Regions from separate parts of the Ensifer sp. YR511 genome, predicted to be linked through region 1. Evidence: riboswitches for the same ligand, from Rfam matches in the RefSeq annotation. Region 1 holds a riboswitch; each other region holds the start of a gene.
What was found. A riboswitch is a leader RNA that binds a small molecule or an ion and turns the genes downstream of it on or off. The one in region 1 is predicted to bind thiamine pyrophosphate.
Positions count from the first base shown of each region.

Region 2: another riboswitch for thiamine pyrophosphate. It lies ahead of thiD (bifunctional hydroxymethylpyrimidine kinase/phosphomethylpyrimidine kinase); the one in region 1 lies ahead of thiC (phosphomethylpyrimidine synthase ThiC).
Region 3: another riboswitch for thiamine pyrophosphate. It lies ahead of thiB (thiamine ABC transporter substrate binding subunit); the one in region 1 lies ahead of thiC (phosphomethylpyrimidine synthase ThiC).
Region 4: another riboswitch for thiamine pyrophosphate. It lies ahead of thiO (glycine oxidase ThiO); the one in region 1 lies ahead of thiC (phosphomethylpyrimidine synthase ThiC).

Region 1 covers NZ_FNGR01000009.1:124,035-128,890, forward strand. The annotation lists gene thiC (phosphomethylpyrimidine synthase ThiC) at 1-1,770, opposite strand, end outside; TPP riboswitch at 1,861-1,989, opposite strand; gene BLU15_RS17700 (sigma-54-dependent transcriptional regulator) at 2,087-3,451, opposite strand; gene BLU15_RS17705 (sensor histidine kinase) at 3,455-4,856, opposite strand, start outside.
Region 2 covers NZ_FNGR01000011.1:3,501-8,356, reverse strand. The annotation lists gene BLU15_RS19150 (hypothetical protein) at 1-506, shown strand, start outside; gene BLU15_RS19145 (glycosyltransferase family 4 protein) at 503-1,804, shown strand; gene thiD (bifunctional hydroxymethylpyrimidine kinase/phosphomethylpyrimidine kinase) at 1,872-2,702, opposite strand; TPP riboswitch at 2,820-2,923, opposite strand; partial or broken gene BLU15_RS38985 (IS3 family transposase) at 3,242-3,364, shown strand; gene BLU15_RS19135 (class I SAM-dependent methyltransferase) at 3,638-4,579, opposite strand.
Region 3 covers NZ_FNGR01000004.1:173,244-178,099, forward strand. The annotation lists gene thiQ (thiamine ABC transporter ATP-binding protein) at 1-80, opposite strand, end outside; gene thiP (thiamine/thiamine pyrophosphate ABC transporter permease ThiP) at 77-1,702, opposite strand; gene thiB (thiamine ABC transporter substrate binding subunit) at 1,710-2,738, opposite strand; TPP riboswitch at 2,790-2,908, opposite strand; gene BLU15_RS10280 (GNAT family N-acetyltransferase) at 3,044-3,529, shown strand; gene BLU15_RS10285 (thiamine diphosphokinase) at 3,614-4,264, shown strand; gene BLU15_RS10290 (ABC-F family ATP-binding cassette domain-containing protein) at 4,268-4,856, shown strand, end outside.
Region 4 covers NZ_FNGR01000008.1:19,014-23,869, forward strand. The annotation lists gene bioB (biotin synthase BioB) at 1-987, opposite strand, end outside; TPP riboswitch at 1,413-1,533, shown strand; gene thiO (glycine oxidase ThiO) at 1,695-2,666, shown strand; gene thiS (sulfur carrier protein ThiS) at 2,663-2,860, shown strand; gene BLU15_RS16100 (thiazole synthase) at 2,864-3,637, shown strand; gene BLU15_RS16105 (thiamine phosphate synthase) at 3,634-4,239, shown strand; gene BLU15_RS16110 (amidohydrolase family protein) at 4,274-4,856, opposite strand, start outside.

The sequences.
Region 1 (4,856 bases):
GCGGTATTTCGCGGCCATTGCCTCCAGGCCTTCCTTCTGCGCTTCTGCGCGGATGTCGTGCGAGATCCGCATCGAGCAGAATTTCGGGCCGCACATGGAGCAGAAATGCGCGACCTTGTGCGCTTCCTTCGGCAGTGTCTCGTCGTGGAAGTTACGGGCCGTCTCCGGGTCGAGCGAGAGGTTGAACTGGTCCTCCCAGCGGAATTCGAAGCGGGCGCGCGACAGCGCGTCGTCGCGCACCTGGGCGGCCGGATGGCCCTTGGCGAGATCGGCGGCATGGGCGGCGATCTTGTAGGTGATGACGCCGACCTTGACGTCGTTGCGATCGGGAAGACCGAGATGCTCCTTCGGCGTGACGTAGCAGAGCATGGCGGTGCCGAACCAGCCGATCATCGCCGCGCCGATGCCCGACGTGATGTGGTCGTAGCCGGGCGCAATGTCCGTCGTCAGCGGTCCGAGTGTGTAGAATGGCGCCTCGCCGCAGACGGCGAGTTGCTTGTCCATGTTCTCCTTGATCTTGTGCATCGGCACGTGGCCGGGGCCTTCGATCATCACCTGACAATCCTTGGCCCAGGCGATCTTGGTGAGCTCGCCGAGCGTTTCGAGTTCGGCGAATTGTGCCGCGTCGTTGGCATCGGCGATCGAGCCGGGGCGCAGGCCGTCGCCGAGCGAGAAGGAGACGTCATAGGCGCGGCAGATGTCGCAGATTTCCTCGAAATGCTCGTAAAGGAAGCTCTCGCGATGGTGATGCAGACACCACTTGGCCATGATCGAGCCGCCGCGCGAAACGATGCCGGTGACGCGATCGACGGTGAGCGGGATGTAGTGCAGCCGGACGCCGGCATGGATGGTGAAATAGTCGACGCCCTGTTCGGCCTGCTCGATCAGCGTGTCGCGATAGACTTCCCAGGTGAGGTCCTCGGCAATGCCGTTGACCTTTTCCAGCGCCTGGTAAAGCGGCACGGTGCCGATCGGAACCGGTGAGTTGCGGATGATCCATTCGCGGATGTTGTGGATGTTGCGGCCGGTCGAAAGGTCCATGACGGTGTCAGCGCCCCAGCGCGTCGCCCAGACCATCTTTTCGACCTCTTCCGCCATCGACGAGGTGACGGCGGAGTTGCCGATATTGGCGTTGATCTTCACCAGAAAATTCCGGCCGATGATCATCGGCTCGGACTCCGGGTGGTTGATGTTGGCAGGCAGGATCGCCCGGCCGCTGGCGATTTCCTGGCGCACGAATTCGGGTGTCACGTGATCGGGGATGTGGGCGCCGAAGCTTTCACCGTCCCGGACCTTCGCGCGCGCCGCGTCGCGGCCGAGATTTTCGCGGATCGCCACGAACTCCATTTCCGGCGTGATGATGCCGGCGCGGGCATAGGCAAGCTGGGTCACTGCGCGGCCGCCCGTGGCCTTCAGCGGCGCATGCTGAAACGGGAAGGTCGGTGTCAGCCTGTCGCCGCTCACAAAGCCGTTGTCCTCGGGGCGGACCACGCGTCCCTCATAGGTTTCCACATCGCCGCGGTCGACGATCCAGTTGCGGCGCAGCCGCGGCAGGCCGTCCTCGATGCGGATCTCGGCGTCGTCGGCGGTGTAGGCGCCGGAGGAATCATAGACCGTAACCGGTTGCTCCCCCGACGTCGGGTGGAGCGCAATCTCGCGCATCGGCACGCGGATATCCGGATGAAGCACGCCCGGCTTGTGGATCTTGCGAGAGGCGGGAAGCGGTCCTTGCGTGACCGTGAGGGCTGCGGGTTTGGTGGCAATATTCATGACGAGGCTCCAAGTTTGCAATTGGAGACCCAGTTCTGATGCCGGAAGGATGAAAGACGCTCCGCCAGATGCTGGACGCACGGAATCCTGGCTTCGATATCTGCACCGTCCCTACGCCAGTATGAACTGGATCAGGTTCAACGGGTCACTGCGCCACAGCCGGCAAGCCGGCCATCCAGCAGAATCTCAGCCCCTTGCGGGACCCCCCTGGTGAATGCCTAGATCATAGCCATCGATCGGCCCGGGTCGTCAAGCGTGAATTCGCCTGCCGACAAAGATGCACCTATTGCGTGTGGTGACGGATTCGGGTTTGACGCTAGCGGCCGGCCTTTTCCGGTGCGGCCCGCTCGGCGTAATCGGCACGGTTGATGCCGTGGCGCTGGAGCTTGTCGTAGAATGTCTTGCGCGGAATGCCGAGCGCCTCGATCGTCGCCTTGACGTCGCCGCGCTGAGCCCGCAACACCTCTTTCAGGATCTCCGCCTCGTAGCGTTCGAGCCGTTCCGGGAGCGCAAATCCAGGCTGTCCGGCGGGCGCAATCGGCTGTCCCAGCGGACCTTCGACACCAAGCGCCACGCGTTCGGCAAAGTGCGAGAGCTCGCGCACATTGCCCGGCCAGGCATGCGTCATCAGATGTTTCTGCACGGCCGATGTGACCACAGGCGCGTCGCGCTTGAAGCGCTCGGCCGCCCGCGTCAGGAAGTGCGAGAAGAGCAGCGGGATATCGTCTCGGCGTTCGCGCAGCGGCGGGATCGACAGTGTTACGACATTCAATCTAAAGTAGAGATCTTCCCGGAAATCGCCGCGCTGCGCCGGGTCGCCGAGATCGATTTTGGCAGCCGCGATGACGCGGATATCGACCGGACGAACCTGGTTGGTCCCGAGCGGCGTGATCTCTCGCGCTTCCAGAACGCGCAGCATCTTCACTTGAGTCGCCGGTGGCATCGCCTCGATCTCGTCGAGGAACAGCGTGCCGCCGCTCGCATGCTCGATCCGGCCGATGCGCTTCTTCAAGGCGCCGGTGAAGGCGCCCTGTTCGTGGCCGAAGAGTTCGCTTTCGATCACCGTTTCGGGCAGCGCCCCGCAATTCAGCGCCACGAAGTTGCCGTTGCGGCGTCGGCTCCAATTGTGGAGCAGCGTCGCCACCACCTCCTTGCCGCTGCCCGTCTCGCCGGCGACGAGCACGTCGACATCGGTATCGGCAATGTGCCGGATCGTCTGGCGCAAACGTTCCATGACCGGCGTCTGGCCGATCAGCGGCAGGCTGTCGCCGGCCGTCTCGGCGGCGCGTTTCAGCGCGCGGTTTTCCATCACGAGCCGGCGTTTTTCCAGCGCGCGATGCACGCTCTGCACCAGCCGGTCGGCGGCAAAGGGTTTGGGGATGAAGTCGTAGACGCCATCCTGCAGCGCCTGCACTGCCATCGGGATATCGCCATGGCCGGTCACCAGGATCACTGGCAGATCCGCGTCGAAAGCTTCGATGCGGCGGAAGAAGGCGAGGCCGTCGATGCCCGGCATGCGGATATCGCTGACGACGACGCCGTCGAAATTCGCATCCAGCGTCTTCAACGCTTCGGCAGCGCTGGCAAAAGGGGTAATGGCGAGGCCGGCGAGTTCCAGCGTCTGCGTCATCGCCTTGCGCAGATGGTTGTCGTCGTCGACGAGATAGACGGTCGGCTGCATCGCTCAGGCCCTCTTCAGGCGAACCGTGAAGACGGTGCCCCTGTCGCTGGTTTCGACGGTGATATCGCCGCCATAGTCGGCGACGATCTCCTTGGAGATGGCAAGGCCGAGGCCGAGCCCTTCATCCTTCGAGGTGTTGAACGGCGTGAACAGATCCTCGTGGATGTGCAGGGGAATGCCTGGGCCGTTATCGGCAACGACGAGCAAAACCGTCCCGGAGGGACCGTCCTCGCAGCGCACGCGGATCTCGGCGTCGCTGCGCGTGCCGAGCGCTTCCAAGGCATTTTGCAAAAGGTTGATCAGCACCTGCTCGAGCCGGATGCGGCTGCCGAGGACGCTGAGGCCATTTTCCGGGAGGTCGATGACGATCGCATCCATGCGGCCGGCAAAGCGGCTGCGCAGCAGCATCATCGCCCCCTCGATCACGTCGCGCATGGGCGTCGGCTCGGCGACGAAGCGGCCCTTGCGAGCGAAGCTTCTGAGTTCGTCGGTGATGGTGCCGACCCGATCGGTCAGTTCGGCGATGCTGACAAGGTTCTCGACCGCGGTCTGCTGCTGGCCGCGTTCGAGGAAGGTGCGGGCGTTGTCGGCATAGGCGCGGATGGTCGCGACCGGCTGGTTGATCTCGTGGGCGACGCCGGCCGCCACCTGGCCAAGGATCGCCAGCCGGTTCGCCTGAACCAGTTCCTGCTGCACCGCCTGCAGCTTCTCGCCGGTACGCCGGTGGTCGGCGATCTCCGTTTCGAGATGATCGCGGGCAAGGCTGAGGTCATGTGTGCGCTCCGCTACGCGGGTCTCCAGCTCGTCGCGCGCGGCGCGATCGCGCGCAGACACCAGTGCCAGCGTCTGGCGGCGGCGCAGGAGGACCGCGGTAAAAGCGAGCAGCGGTGCGAGGAGGGCCAGGGCAATCAGCCGGGCCTCCCGGGTTGCCGCCGAGATCGCGCCATCGAGCGGCGCCAGCTGCTCCAGCCGCCAGCTGGTGGTCGGAACCATGGTTTCGACCCGGAGGAACCGACGTTCGCTGTCGCCCGGCAACAGTGCGCGCAACTCGCTGGAGCCATCGCTGGTCGGCTCGATGTCGCGGAAGGGCAGCGGCAGCAGCGAGGCATCGCCAAATTGCAGGCTGTCGCGGATGGCGGCGACGCGGTCGCGTGGAATTGTTCTGGTCGTCATGAAGCGCCAGGAGGGGAAGCTGGTGATCAGCACGATGCCGCGCCGGTCGGTGACGTAGACCGGCTTGCCGGAGGCGAGCCATTCGGCTTCCACATCGTCGAATTCGAGCTTGGCGACGACGACGCCGATCGGGCCGTCAGGACCCTGGACCCGACGCGAAATGTAGAGGCCCGGCCGCTTGCTGACGTTGCCCATGGCGAAATGCTCGGCCTTGCCGTCGCGCATCGCCATG
Region 2 (4,856 bases), on a different contig from region 1:
CAGCCATTACCGGGTGGTATCAGGCACTCGTTTCCGCTTACGAGGCAAAGACGGGAAGCATCATTTCGCCGACCCTAGCCTATGAGGATCACTCGATCCGCTGGGCCGGCAGCACGTCGCTCGATCGCCCCGACCATCTTCAATCGAGCCGCTACGCCGGTTATCCGGTCGGTGCCGTCAATCGCCTGAAGCTGACCCGGGTCGCAACTGCATCGCTCGATTGCTGCATCCTGCCGCGCGAGGCGCTGATGGAGGATGCAGGCCCGTCGCCGACCTATCTCGGCGCAGCACTGAAGGGGCTCGATCTTGCCCTTCGCCTGAGCGGCAAGGGCTACGAGGCCTATTGGCTTCCGTCCCTGCAGATGGTCGGATCGGACGAGGTGCCCGGAGCGGGCTCCGCCGCCACCGCCCGGTTCGTGGAGCGTGTCGACCGGACGCTCTTCCGCGCCCGCTGGATGCCCGCCTCCGAAACCGCCCAAACATTCTTCGAGGAGACTGACGCATGAGCGAAAAACTCCGCGTACTTGTGGTTTCCCATGGCCACCCGACCCATTCGCTCGGAGGTGCGGAAATTGCTTCGCATGGTCTTCACAAGGCACTGAACGGCCTGTCGGGTGTGGAATCGATCTACCTCGCCCGTGTCGGCAATCCGGTTCCGCGCCATGGTGCCTCCGCACTGATGAGCCTGCGTCTCGCCATGGACGAAGTGCTCTACCACGCCGAAGACTTCGACCATTTCTTCCTCTCCAACGGCGATACGGACGCGATCCGCCGCGACCTTTTGCGCTTCGTCGGCGACATCAAGCCGGATGTCATTCACTTCCATCATATTCTCGGCTTCGGCCTGGAAGCGCTCTATGCCGTCCGTGATGCCCTGCCCAAGGCACGCATCGTCGTGACGTTCCATGAGTATCTGCCGATCTGCCACAATCACGGGCAAATGGTGAAACGCCCCTCGGGCCAGCTTTGCAACGGCGCCTCACCGATCAGTTGCCACACGTGCTTCCCCGAAATCCCGGTGTCGCGCTTCGTTCGCCGCGAACAGTTCGTGCGCGGCATGCTCAATCTCGCCGATGCCTTCATCGCGCCGAGCGCCTTTCTCGCCAACCGCTATGTCGAATGGGGGCTCGAAGCCGCAAAGATCTTCGTGATCGAGAACGGCATCGTCATGGGCGACAAGGCTCCGGCCCGCGAATTGCCGTCGCCAACGGCCCGGCGCAACCGTTTTGCCTATTTCGGACAGATGACGCCGTTCAAGGGCGTTCACGTGCTGATCGACGCGGTATCGCGCGTGCCCGATGACATCTGGGGCGATGAATCCTCGCTGATGATCTTCGGCGGCAACCTCGAGCGCCAACCGAAAGACTATCAGGAGAAGGTGGCGAAACTCATTGAGGACGCCGGTCGTCGTGTCCGCTTCTACGGCGCCTACCAGAACCAGGACATGCCAAGGCTGATGCGCTCGGTCGACTGGGTGGTGATGCCGTCGGTCTGGTGGGAAAATTCCCCTGTCGTTATCCAGGAAGCGCTGCATCATGGCCGGCCGATCCTCTGCTCCGACATCGGCGGCATGGCCGAAAAGGTTCGCGACCGCCTGGACGGCTATCACTTCCGCACCGGCAGCGCCCAGGATCTGGCCGACCGCCTGATCGACGTCCTCGGCGCGCCGCGGGCATGGGACAATCTGCGGGCAACGCTTAGGCGACCGACGAGCCATGTCGATTGCGCGCGCGAACATGTGGCGCTCTATCGCAAGATGCTCAAGGGCGAACAACCGGCCCTGCCGAGCGCGGCAGTGGCCTGAGATAGACCCGAAGCCCACACTGCTCAGCCAGATCGCGAAGCACGACCAAGAGCGCCCTGGGAGTCGGTTACGTTCGAAGGCGCGACGCCGACCCTTTGGCGTCGCCCCACCAATGATGAAAATGATGCACCGGCCCCCGCCCCTGTCCGATGGTCAGACGATCGGCCGCCACCAACGCGGCATGCAAGTAGGCCTTGGCTGCCACAACCGCATCGTCAATCGGCATACCCTTGGCAAGCCCCGAGGCGATTGCGGCCGATAGGGTGCACCCGGTGCCATGATCATTGCTGGTTTCGATCCGCGGCCGTGACAGGTTAAGGACACCCTCCCCGCTATAGAAAATATCGATCGCGTCCTTGCCCTTGGCATGGCCGCCCTTCATCAGCACTGAACGCGCACCGAGCTTCAGGAGCATCTCCGCCTGACGCGCGACCTCGCTTTCGGTTTCGGCAATTGCGCGTCCGGTCAACAGCGCCGCCTCGGGGAGGTTCGGCGTCAGCACAAGCGCCAGCGGCAACAACTCCTCCTTGAGCGTCGCGATCGCGTCCGGCTGCATCAGATGATCGCCGGAGGTTGCCACCATCACCGGGTCGATGACAGCCAGCTGGCCATAGCGTTTAAGACCGGCGGCAATCACCCCGATCGTCTCGCGCCGCGACACCATTCCGATTTTTACCGCACCGACGGCAAGATCGGAAAACACCGCGTCGATCTGAGCCGCAACGACGGTCGGGGAGATATCTGCAACCGCAGAAACCCCACGGGTATTCTGCGCCGTGACCGCCGTGATCACGCTGGCGCCATAAACGCCCAGCGCCGAGAACGTCTTCAGATCCGCCTGAATGCCCGCCCCGCCACCGGAATCCGAACCTGCGATGGTAACGGCGATCGCAGTCATCGGACCACCCGAATGAGGTTTGAGCCTTCTATAACTGATTCAAAAACAGACACGAGCAAAGCGACCTCCCGGAAATGGACGGAGATCCGATCGGTAAGCGCAAAGACGGCTGGTGAGCAGAAGGGCCCTTGCCGTTCCTACGCCGGTATGATCCGGATCAGGTTCAAGGGTCTGGCTCACCGCCATCTCAGCACCGTGACAGTGCGCCCCTCGGCAGGAAGAATGCTAGGGGCGGATGATTGGGGATGTCAATGGCCGGAAAGCTCGAATGCGTGGTTCGATGCAATTCGCGAGAAATCCACGCTTTCACAATGACAAAAAGGCCCCTATTGCCGTGAGAGCGCAAGGAGCCTTCTGTCTGAGCGTTCGACTTCACAGACGCGCCCACATTACTTTTTTCATCCGACAACGCAAGCGGCAAGCACACGCCTGCATCTCAGGAATCAGAGAATTCCGGGGTTCATGATGGCCGGATACCCCGTGCGCTGCACGGAAGTGCGACTCGGTCCTCGTCGTCGATCGTTTGGGGGTGTGGCATTGCCCGCGAAAGGATGGAGGATTGGCGAAGAAACTAAAATGAGGTTCGGCCATATGGTGCGATCGGCAACAAGGTGCCGATCTCGCTGGTGAATTCGGGTGGCGCAACCAGCCCGCGGCCCTGAGAGAAGCTGGAAAACTCTAGCCTCCGCTGGTCCAGCAACCTGGGGCAGTTCATGAAAACCCAAGACTTTCCGAAACACCGTAGGAAACTTGAGGCTCAGGTCAATGGCGACATCATCACGTTGTTTACGTTCCGGCGCCCGGGATGTCGCCTTGAAAAATGGTACCGAAAACCTGTTTCTAGGGGCGGATATCACGCTGGCGAACAACATCTCGCGGATCACCCTACAGAACGTAGCCGGTACCCAATGGCAGTGGCTATCCAGTCTCGCGAACTAAGCGGGCTTCTGGAACTTCACGAAGAAGACGTAAGAGGTCTCGGGGGTGTCGTTGATAGTCCCGGCGGCCATTTCGTCTGGAAGGAGATAGCCGACCTCAAGCGAGCGGCGAGCGTCCATCAAGCCCTTGGTCTCGATGACGTCGAGGCCGCAATCCCTGTGACGATCGAGCAATTCCTCGAAACGATACTCGTGAGCATGCTCGGCGTGGATAAACCCAGTGTCCCCCACGCCGAGGCGGGTAACTGTGCGGTTCGGCGTATCGAGTGCGAAGATGCCACCTGGCTTCAGGATGCGCTGGACACTCTTGAAGACGTTATCGCCGGCTTCGAGCGGGATGTGCTCGATTGTCTCGCCAGACCAGACGAAATCGAAACTCTCGTCCTCATACCGCTCAAGGTCGGCCATCGAATGATAGGCATACCGTACCGTTGTTCCGTGGTGCTCCGAGACGGTCGCCTTTTCCATCGCGGCCTTGAAGCGGATATCCGGTGGCAGATCGATGATCGTAATGTCTTCGGCTCCGCGGTACCCCATCGAGAGGAGGGCGCCTTGCTCGTCGCCTGAGGCGCCGCCGAGATCGAGAACCTTGGGGACCACCGGGAGGTGGTCTTTGATCATTCTCAAGCGCTCCTGGTGAAGCGGCTTGGGGAGGATGGAAAAAGACAGGCGGTTGTTGATGTCGGCGACAGCACGCATCCCATCTTTCCGGACGAGGCGGTGCAGGTAGTTTCGCTGGAACTCAGGAGAATTGACCAGGTTCGTCATAAGCCGCTCTTTCGGCTCCTGTTGCGCCCTCTGCGCCCATTTCTCGGCGATGCCCTTTTCAGCAGGACGGCCAAGAATTGACCGGTAGGCGAGGTCGGCAAGTTCTTCAATCGTGGTGTCGGTGGACACCGGAACCGCCTCTGACGCGTTTTGCTCTACTATACCAGACATGCTTGCACCTCCGTTTGATTGCGCGATTGTGTTGCACAAGCGGCGTCGCAAGCCAACCATACAATGCTGGCTGAGGCCAGCAGAGTTGTTCTTATGCGTGCAACGAATTGCAGTTCATCACGAATAGAGAAAAACCCGCTCTCACCATGCTGTCATCTGGCTCGTCTTTCACAGAGGCTGCCTGGGCATGTCCGACGTCGAATTCTCATCGCGATCGGTGTCGTAGGGTTATTGGAATTATGGCGCCTGACTCACAAAACCGCAGCCTGAGGCGCGT
Region 3 (4,856 bases), on a different contig from region 1:
GTGCAATCGAAGGTGAGCTTGGCCGTTTCGAAACGGACCTCGACATCGCGCAACTCTATCGCGGGAACGGGATCGATCATGCTTTGCGTCCTTCCGGCCGGCTGTCATTGGCCGTGCCGAGGATGGTGAATATCAGGCAGAGAAGCCCGAGGAAAAGGGCGAGACCGGCGGCGTCGGCGGTGCGGTAGCTGCCCATACGGCTATAGAGCAGCCACGGCAGCGTCACCATGTCTTGGCTGCCGAAGAGAGCGACGGCGCCGAGGTCGCCGAGCGACAGCGCCATGGCGAAGGAAAGGGCCATCAATAGCGGCTTGCGCAGCGCCGGAAAGTCGATCCATCGCAGACGATCAAAACCACGAATGCCAAGGCTTGCCGTCAGCCGTTCGGACCGTGCCGCATGGGTCGCCATTGCCGGCGCGAGGATGCGGTGGACGAAGGGCAGCGCCATCAGCGCGTTGATCGCAACGACGATGGCAGGTGCAAAGCGCGCGACGTCACCGAAGGGACGCAAAAGCAGAAACCATCCGGCGCCGAGCACCACCGGCGGCACCAAGAGGATCAGCGAGGTGCTGGCACCGATGGCACCGGCAAAGCCGCGGGAGAGCGACGTCGCGTGACGCGGCGCGGTGGCGGTTGCCGCCGCCCGGATCATCACGGCTGCCATGGTGACGGAGGCGAGTGCCGAGGCGAGCGCGATTGCCGCACTCGTCCGCAGCGCCCGGTGCACCGCCGGATCGCGGGCGAGCTTCAGCAGATCGGCTTCGAGTCCGGAGATGAGAACCGCGACCAGCGGCGCGCCGAGAAACAGAAAGGCAAGCGTGATCCAGGTGCCATCACTCAGGCGCGCGATCCTTGACGCGCCATCGAAACGGCGCACAGTGCGGCCACCGGTCATGCCCTCTTCCGGCTCGGTCGCCAGATGACGAAGCAGGAGCAGCAGCAGGCCGGTCATGGCGATCTGCAGGGCTGACAGCGCGATCGCGCGCGGCGGATCGAAATCGAAACGCAGCGCCTGGTAGATCGCCACTTCGATTGTGCTGGCCGCAGGCCCGCCGCCGAGCGTCAGCACGAGGGTGAAGCTGGTGGCGCAGAGCATGAAGACGAGGCCGGCGGCACCCGGCAGGAGGCCGCGCAGCACGGGCCATTCGATGAAGCGAAAGAGTGCGCGTGACGGCATGCCGAGATTGGCGGCGCTGCGCCAGTATTCGGCGGGGATGCGCTCGAGCCCGGCCAGGAACAGGCGCGCTGCAAGCGGCATGTTGAAGAAGACGTGGGCAAGCAGGATGCCGAACAGGCCGTAAATGCTGACGGGCTGCGCGAGGCCGAGCCAGCGTAGGCCGGAATTGAGGAAACCCTGCCGCCCCCAGATCTCGATCAGCCCGAGTGCGCCAACCAGAACCGGCAGTCCGAGTGGCAGCGCCATCAAGCGCAGCAGCCAGATGCGGCCGGGGAACTGCGGTCGTCGCGCTAGCGCCCGGGCGACGGGGATGGCAAAGAGCACGGACAGCAACGTCGAGAGGGTCGCCTGCAGCAGCGTGAAGCGGGTGACGCGCCAGATGTAGGCGTCGAACAGCGCATCGTCGCTCGCGCCGCCCGTCTGGCTCAGCAAGGCGACGATCGCAAGACCGACGAAAAGGACGAAGACGCCGAGGCAGGCTGCCCCGGCGACCACTGTCATACGATTTTCGCGCAGTGCGAACAATCCGGCCTCAGTTCTTGCTCATGGCGGCAAGCCATTCGTCGATCCAGGCCTTGCGGTTCTTGGCGACGTCCTCCGAGGGCAGGAGGAAGGTGTTTTCCGGCTTGACCAGCTTATTGAAGGCGTCCGGCAGCGGCTCCTTGGTCGCTGCGACCGGCATCATCCAGTTCGTCGTCGGGATGATCGACTGGAAGTCCGGACCGGTCATGAAGGCGAGGAACTGCTTTGCCAGTTCCGGCTCCTTGGCGTTCTTGGTCATGCCGGCGACTTCGATCTGGATGTAGTGCCCTTCGGAGAAGGCAGCGGCCTGATAGCGCTCGGTGTTTTCCGCGACCATGTGGTAGGCCGGCGACGTGGTGTAGGACAGCACCATCGGCGCCTCGCCCTTGGTGAAGAGGCCATAGGCTTCCGACCAGCCGGGGGTGACGGTCAGAACGCGGTCCTTCAGCTTCGTCCAGGCGGCACCCGCCTCATCGCCATAGACGGCCTTGACCCAGAGCAGGAGGCCGAGGCCCGGCGTCGACGTACGCGGATCCTCGATGACGATCTTCTGCGACGGGTCGCCTTCTACCAGCTCCTTCAGGCTCTTCGGCGGCGTCTTCAGCGTCTCGGTGTCGTAGACGACGGCGAAGTGGCCGTAGTCATAGGGCAGGAACGTGTCGTCGGAGAAGTTGCCGGGAACGGTGACGCCGGTTGCCTCGACGCCGTGCGGCGCGAAGAAGCCCGTTGCCTTGGCTTCCGCAACGAGGTTGGTGTCGAGGCCAAGCACGATGTCGGCCTTGGAAGCCTCGCCTTCGAGCTTCAGGCGGGTGAGCAGCTCGACGCCGTCGGCCACGCCGACATAGTTGACCTTGCATTCGCAGGTCTTCTCGAAGGCTTCTGCGACCTTGGCGCCCGGGCCCCATTCGGTGATAAAGCTCTCATAGGTGTACACCGTCAGCGTCTTGTCGGCGGCGGTCGCGGCGCCGGAGAAAACAAGGCTCGCGGCCGTCGCAAGGGCTAGCCGGCTAAAGAATTTAAGTTGCGATGAATTGGACATGGCGAGGACCTCTCTCCCAAAGTTCGTTGTTGCATGGGAAAAGGGCGTATCGATCCGATCGCGTCTAATCCCTCCGCCGGTATGAGCCGGATCAGGTTCCGCGGGTTGGCGTTTTGACGCCTCTCAGCCTCCGGCCGCAATGCGGTCGGGAGGCACCCCGTTAGAGCGGCAAGAGATTTACCGCTGCCTCGGTCCCATGGCAAGCGATGTTTACGGCGAAGCAAGGGGACGCCTGGCCAGCACAATGGCTCGTGTTTGCGTATGCCGCCAACTGCGCTACACAACGGCAGCGAGGAGGAAATGTCATGCCCGATATGCTTGTTCGACTTTATGCCCTGCCGGCTGAACCTCAGTCGAAGCTTGGCCTTGGCATCAGCATTCGCCGCGCCATGGCGCCGGAGCGCCGCCTGGTCGTTTCCTGGATTGAAAAGACTTTCGGTGCCGGATGGGCGGGCGAGGCGGAAGCCGCCTTTTCCTCCACCCCGACGCGCATGCACGTCGCTGTCCATGACGAAAAGATCGTCGGCTTTTCCTGCCACGACGTAACGGCACTCGGCTTCTTCGGTCCGACCGGCGTCGACGAAAGCATGCGCGGGCAGGGGATCGGTGAGGCACTGTTGCTTGCAAGCCTCACGGCCATGCGCGAGGCCGGCTATGGCTACGCGATTATCGGCGGCGTCGGGCCGGCGAAGTTCTACGAGCGGGTGGCCGGCGCCGTCGAAATTCCGGATTCGACCCCCGGCATTTATGCCGGCATGCTTTTTCCCGATCCGGTGCCCGAGGGGCATTGATGGTCTGACCAAAATATCGAGAACCGCTCGTTCGACGGTTTTCTTCGTTTTCCTTCGGCGGTCCTTTGCGCTATGGGCTTTGCCATGGCTCGATCGACCTTCACCATTCTGCTTGGCGGCGCCCTTTCGCTGACCGACCGGCTGGCTCACCAGCTGGCCGCAAGTCGCTTCATTGCGGCTGACGGCGGCATGCGCCATGCCCGATTGCTCGGCATCGTGCCGGATGTCTGGGTCGGTGATTTCGACTCGACCGAGGAAGCCCTTCTTGCGGACTACGCCTCCGTCCCGCGCGAGCCCTATCCGGCGGCGAAGGCCGCGACGGACGGGGAGATCGCGGTCGAGGCGGCGCTGTCGCGTGGAGCCGATCGCCTGATTTTCGCCGGCGCCCTCGGCGGTACCCGCAGCGATCACGCCTTCATGCACCTGCTGCATGCCGTCGCCCTTGCCGAGCGTGGCCTTTCCGTGTTGATGACCTCGGGCGAGGAAGAGGCCTATCCGCTGCTGGCCGGCTCGCTCGACCTCGACCTACCCAAGGGCTGCCTCTTCTCGGTGCTCGGGTTGACCGAGCTTACCGGTCTTTCGATCGTCAATGCGCGCTATCCGCTCGACGATTTCACCTTGCCGTTCGGCTCGTCCCGAACCGTTTCCAACGTTGCGGAGGGTCCCCTTCGCTTCACTCTCCAGAGCGGTCGCGCCATTGTGCTCGCCCGCCCCTATGATCTTTCCGGAGCCTGAGCCTTGGCGCCTCCCATTCTGAAACTCGACGACATCTTCCTCACCTTCGGCGGCGCGCCGCTGCTAGCCGGCGCCAATTTTCAAGTCGAACCGGGCGACCGCATCTGTCTGGTCGGCCGCAACGGCTCGGGCAAGTCGACGCTGATGAAGATTGCCGCGGGCCTGGCCGAGGCGCAGTCGGGCGAAATCTTCCGCCATCCCTCCGCGACCATCCGCTATCTGCACCAGGCGCCGGATTTCGACGGCTACGACACGGTGCAGACCTATGCCGAGGCAGGACTCGGCCCGAGTGACGATCCCTATCGCGTCGCCTATCTGCTGCAGCACCTGGGGTTGACCGGCGAGGAAGACCCGAAGCGCCTTTCGGGCGGTGAGGCGCGTCGCGCGGCGCTTGCCCGTGTCATGGCGCCGGAGCCGGATATCCTGCTGCTCGACGAGCCGACCAACCATCTCGATCTGCCGACGATCGAATGGCTGGAAGACGAACTGATCCGCAGCCGTTCGGCGCTCGTTCTGATCTCGCACGACCGGCGCTTCCTGGAGAAGGTCTCGACCGCGACCGTCTGGCTCGACCGTGGCCAGTCGCGGCGGC
Region 4 (4,856 bases), on a different contig from region 1:
AGCCATCGGCTTCAACCCCAGGCGTCGGAAGAGCGCCGCATCATGGTCCTCGCCGGGATTGTCGGCGGTCAGCAGGGTTTCGCCGACAAAGATCGAATTGGCGCCGGCGATGAAACAGAGCGCCTGCGTCTCGTCGCTCATGTCGGTCCGGCCGGCCGAAAGCCGGACATGCGATAGCGGCATCAGGATGCGGGCAAGTGCGATGGTGCGGACGAAATCGATCGGATCGACGGGCGCTGCATCGGCCAGCTTCGAGCCCGGGATCGGGATCAGCATGTTGATCGGCACGCTTTCGGGCGGCACCGGCAGATTGGCGAGCGTCACCAGCATGGAGATCCGATCGTCGGCGGTTTCGCCCATGCCGAGAATGCCACCGGCGCAGACCTTGATGCCGGCGTCGCGGACATTCGCGAGCGTCTCCAGCCGGTCGGCAAAGCTGCGGGTGGTGATAATCTCTCCGTAGAAGCGTTCGGAGGTATCGACATTGTGGTTGTAGTAGTCGAGCCCGGCCTCGGCGAGCCGTGCGGACTGGTCCGGCGTCAGCATCCCGAGCGTCATGCAGGTTTCCATGCCAAGCGCCCGCACACCGCCGATCATGGCGACGATCGCCTCCATGTCGCGATCCTTCGGGCTGCGCCAGGCGGCCCCCATGCAATAGCGCGTCGCACCGCCGTCGCGCGCCTTTCGCGCCTCGGCAAGCACACGCTCGACCTCCATCAGCTTCGATGCCTTGAGCCCGGTCGGATAGTGGGCGGACTGGCTGCAATAGCCGCAATCCTCGGCGCAGCCTCCGGTCTTGATCGAGAGCAGCCGGCTCATCTGGATGGCGTTGGGATCGAACTGCGCACGATGGACCGTGTGTGCGCGGTAGAGCAAATCGTTGAACGGCATATTATAGATTTTTTCAGCTTCCGCTTGGGTCCAGCGGGATTCGCCCGCGTCGCCCGGGGTAAAATTAGCGCCAGTTGATAGGGTTCCGTCCAGCATTTCGGCTCGTCCTCCAGGTCATTGCAAATGCGAAATAGATAGAATCTGATATTATCTATAATTTTATCGACCAGCAAAGTTCGCAAGCACCCAAATGGAGAGTTTCTGTTATCGCATACCCTTATGGTTGCATTTTTGACCGTGAACGAATCTGGAAACCGCCGAGACGGGGCACCAATTACCAATCAATCGGTCGCAGCTCCCATTTCCGAAATCGGGCGTAACGCACCCGAGAAACGAGGACGAGCCCGGGCTTCTCCGGTATTTTTCGACCCGCTCTGCCCGCCTGACACTCCTCCCTTCAGCACGCCGCCAACGCTTCCGCTTTCTCGTCGCAAAATTATAGATAATTTTTTCGGCAGATGAGATCACATCGCACACGAATGCTGGCTCTTGACAAAAACCGCCCCGAACGGTCAGCTTGGAGCATTCACCAGGGGTGTCCCGCTAAGGGGCTGAGATTCTGCTATGCGATTTGCGCGGCGCAGTGACCCGTTGAACCTGATCCAGTTCATACTGGCGTAGGGACGGTGCAGACATCGCTGCCGCAAACGTCGCCTTCACGCGACCATTCTACGGCAAGGCGTCCTTCCCCTTCCTTCGCTCGTGAACTGGGTCTCCACAATCGGAGCCTCGGCATGCACACCGCCAACACCATCCCGCTTCCCTCACGACGGCCCGCCCACGCCTCGCGGGAACACTGAGCCATGCGGATCCTCGTCAAAGGTGCCGGCGTCGCAGGGCTCTGTCTGGCGCATGAACTTAGCGCCCGCGGTGTCGCGGTGACGGTTGTCGAGCAAAAGCCAGGCTTTGCCGGCGCGGCCTCCTGGTTTGCCGGCGGCATGCTGGCACCCTGGTGCGAACGCGAAAGCGCCGAAGAGGTGGTGCTGACGAAGGGCATCGGCGCCATTGACTGGTGGGACGACGCCCTGCCAGGCGAGGTTTCCCGAAACGGCACGCTTGTCGTCGCCCCGCCACGGGATGCGGGCGAACTCAAGCGCTTTGCCTCACGCACCTCCGGCTTCGAATGGCTCGACGCCGCCGCGATCGAACGGCTGGAACCGGCGCTTGCCGGACGTTTCCGCGAGGCGCTGTTTTTTCCCGGTGAGGCGCATCTCGACCCGCGCCGGGCGCTGAGCCGGTTGCGGCAGAAGCTTGTCGATCACGGCGTCACCTTCCTCGATGAGACGAGCGACGATGGCCACCACGATCTCGTCGCCGACTGCGCCGGCGCGGCACGCATCGGCGAAACGCGGGGCCTGCGGGGCGTGCGCGGTGAAATGCTCTACCTGCAGACAAGCGACGTGGAACTGTCGCGGCCGGTCAGGCTCATTCATCCCCGCATCCCGCTCTACATCGTGCCGCGCGGCGGCGGCCTCTTCATGTGCGGGGCGACGATGATCGAGACGGATGACGGCGGACCGATCACCGCCCGCTCCCTCATGGAACTGCTGAACGCCGCCTATGCGCTGCATCCGGCCTTCGGCGAAGCGCGCCTCGTCGAAACCGGCGCCGGCGTCCGCCCCGCCTTCGCCAACAACCTGCCGCGCGCCCTGCGCACCGGGCAGACCATCACGATCAACGGACTTTACCGCCATGGCTTCCTGCTTTCGCCGGCCCTGGCGGCGGAAGCAGCCGACCTCGCGCTTGCGCAGGACCTGAAGGGAGATGCCGCATGAGACTGACCGTCAATGGCGAGGATCACGACCTCGCCGTCACCACCCTCACCGAGCTTCTGGCCGCCCTTGATTTCGAAGGCGACTGGCTCGCCACCGCCGTCAACGGCGAACTGGTGCACCGGGCCGACCGTTCGGGTCATGCGCTCAGCGACCGGGACCGGATCGAAATTCTCTCGCCGATGAAAGGAGGCTGAGACATGCTGACGCTTTATGGACAGGACCTGCGCTCACGGTTGCTGCTCGGCACCGCCCGCTACCCCTCCCCCGCCGTTCTGGAAGATGCGGTGCGATCGTCAGGCACTGAGATCGTCACGGTCTCGCTCCGGCGCGAAACCGCCGGAGGCCGCCAGGGCGGCGCCTTCTTCGAACTGATCCGGGCGCTCGGCGTGCACGTGCTGCCGAACACCGCCGGCTGCCACTCGGTGTCAGAGGCGGTGCTGACGGCCAAGATGGCGCGCGAGGTCTTCGGCACCAACTGGCTGAAACTCGAAGTGATCGGCCACCACGATACGCTGCAGCCCGATGTCTTCGGCCTGGTCGAGGCGGCGCGCATCCTCTCGGCCGAAGGGTTCGAAGTCTTTCCCTACACCACGGATGATCTCGTGGTTGCCGAACGGCTCGTGGAAGCCGGCTGCAAGGTGCTGATGCCCTGGTGCGCGCCGATCGGCAGCGCCATGGGGCCGCAGAACATCCAGGCGCTCAGGGCAGTGCGGGCCAACTTTCCCGATGTGCCGCTGATCGTCGATGCCGGCATCGGCCGGCCCTCGCACGCAACGACGGTGATGGAGTTCGGCTACGACGCCGTCCTGCTCAACACCGCCGTCGCCGGCGCCGCCAAGCCCGCACTGATGGCCGCTGCCTTCGCGGGCGCGATCGATGCCGGCCGGCAGGCCTTCGAGGCGGGCATGCTCGAACCGCGCGATTTTGCCGTCCCTTCCACCCCCGTCATCGGAAAGGCGGTGTTTGCGTGAAACTTGACCCCTTCTATCTCATCGTCGACAGCGCGGATTGGATCGAGCGGCTGGTGCCGCTCGGCGTCAAGCTGGTGCAGCTACGCGTCAAGGATCGTACGGAAGCAGAGATCCGCCGCGAGATCCGCGCGGCCAAGGCCGTTTGCGACGAGCAGGGCTGCCAGCTCATCGTCAACGACTACTGGCAACTGGCGATCGCGGAAGGCTGCGACTTCGTCCATCTCGGCCAGGAGGACCTGGCGGAGGCCGACCTTGCTGCAATCCGCGCCGCCGGCCTGAAGCTCGGACTCAGCACCCATGACGAGACGGAACTGGAGACAGCACTTGCTGCCAAGCCCGACTATGTCGCGCTCGGACCGGTTTATCCGACCATTCTCAAGGCTATGAAGTGGGCGCCGCAGGGACTGCCGCGCCTTGCCGCCTGGCGGAACCGTGTCGGGTTGCTGCCGCTGGTCGCCATCGGCGGCCTCAACGTCGAGCGGATCGCCGGCGTCTTCGAGCACGGCGCCGACATCGCCGCCGTCGTTACCGACATCACCCGCAATGCCGACCCGGAAGGCCGGACGCGCGAATGGATCGCCAGAACCGCACCGTGGCGATAGGCACGTGCCGGGCCGCGGGTAGCAGTCTCCGCGGTCAGGCGATCTCCAGCTGCGAGAGCCAGGAGGCGTCCAGGCCACGCTTGCGACAATAGGTGGCGAGCCGCTGGCGGGTCGGCCCCGGCCGGTCGAGGCCGAGGTAACGGGAGGCGTTCTTCCAGAAGATGTTCTGCTGGTCCTCCTCGCTGACATTGGCCTCCTTCAGTTGCTGGGCAATCCGCGGGACGTAGGCGTTGTAGTCCTTCTCCAGCGCCATCATCGACCAGTCGGTGCCGAACATCAGATGGCGCGCATCGGGATCGTAGTCCCGCAGCCACTTGTCGAGCAGCGCGCGGATTTTTTCGTGCAGCCCGGGCGTGTTGTCGGTGACGAGCTCGCTCAGGTAGCTCAGGTCGGCAAACAGGTTCGGCCGGCGCCCGTGGCCGATCGTCTTGCCAATGATGTCCTCCCAGGTCGGCGGACCGGAGAATTTGTCCTGGGCGCAGGACACCATGACCCCCGTCGGTGCGCCTGGGCGAATGACTTCATCGAAAGCGCCGAAATGCGCCAGATTGATCCGCAAGTCATTGTAACGGTTGGTGTCGAGCAGCTTCTTCCAGTAGGCGGGGCTCGCCATATTG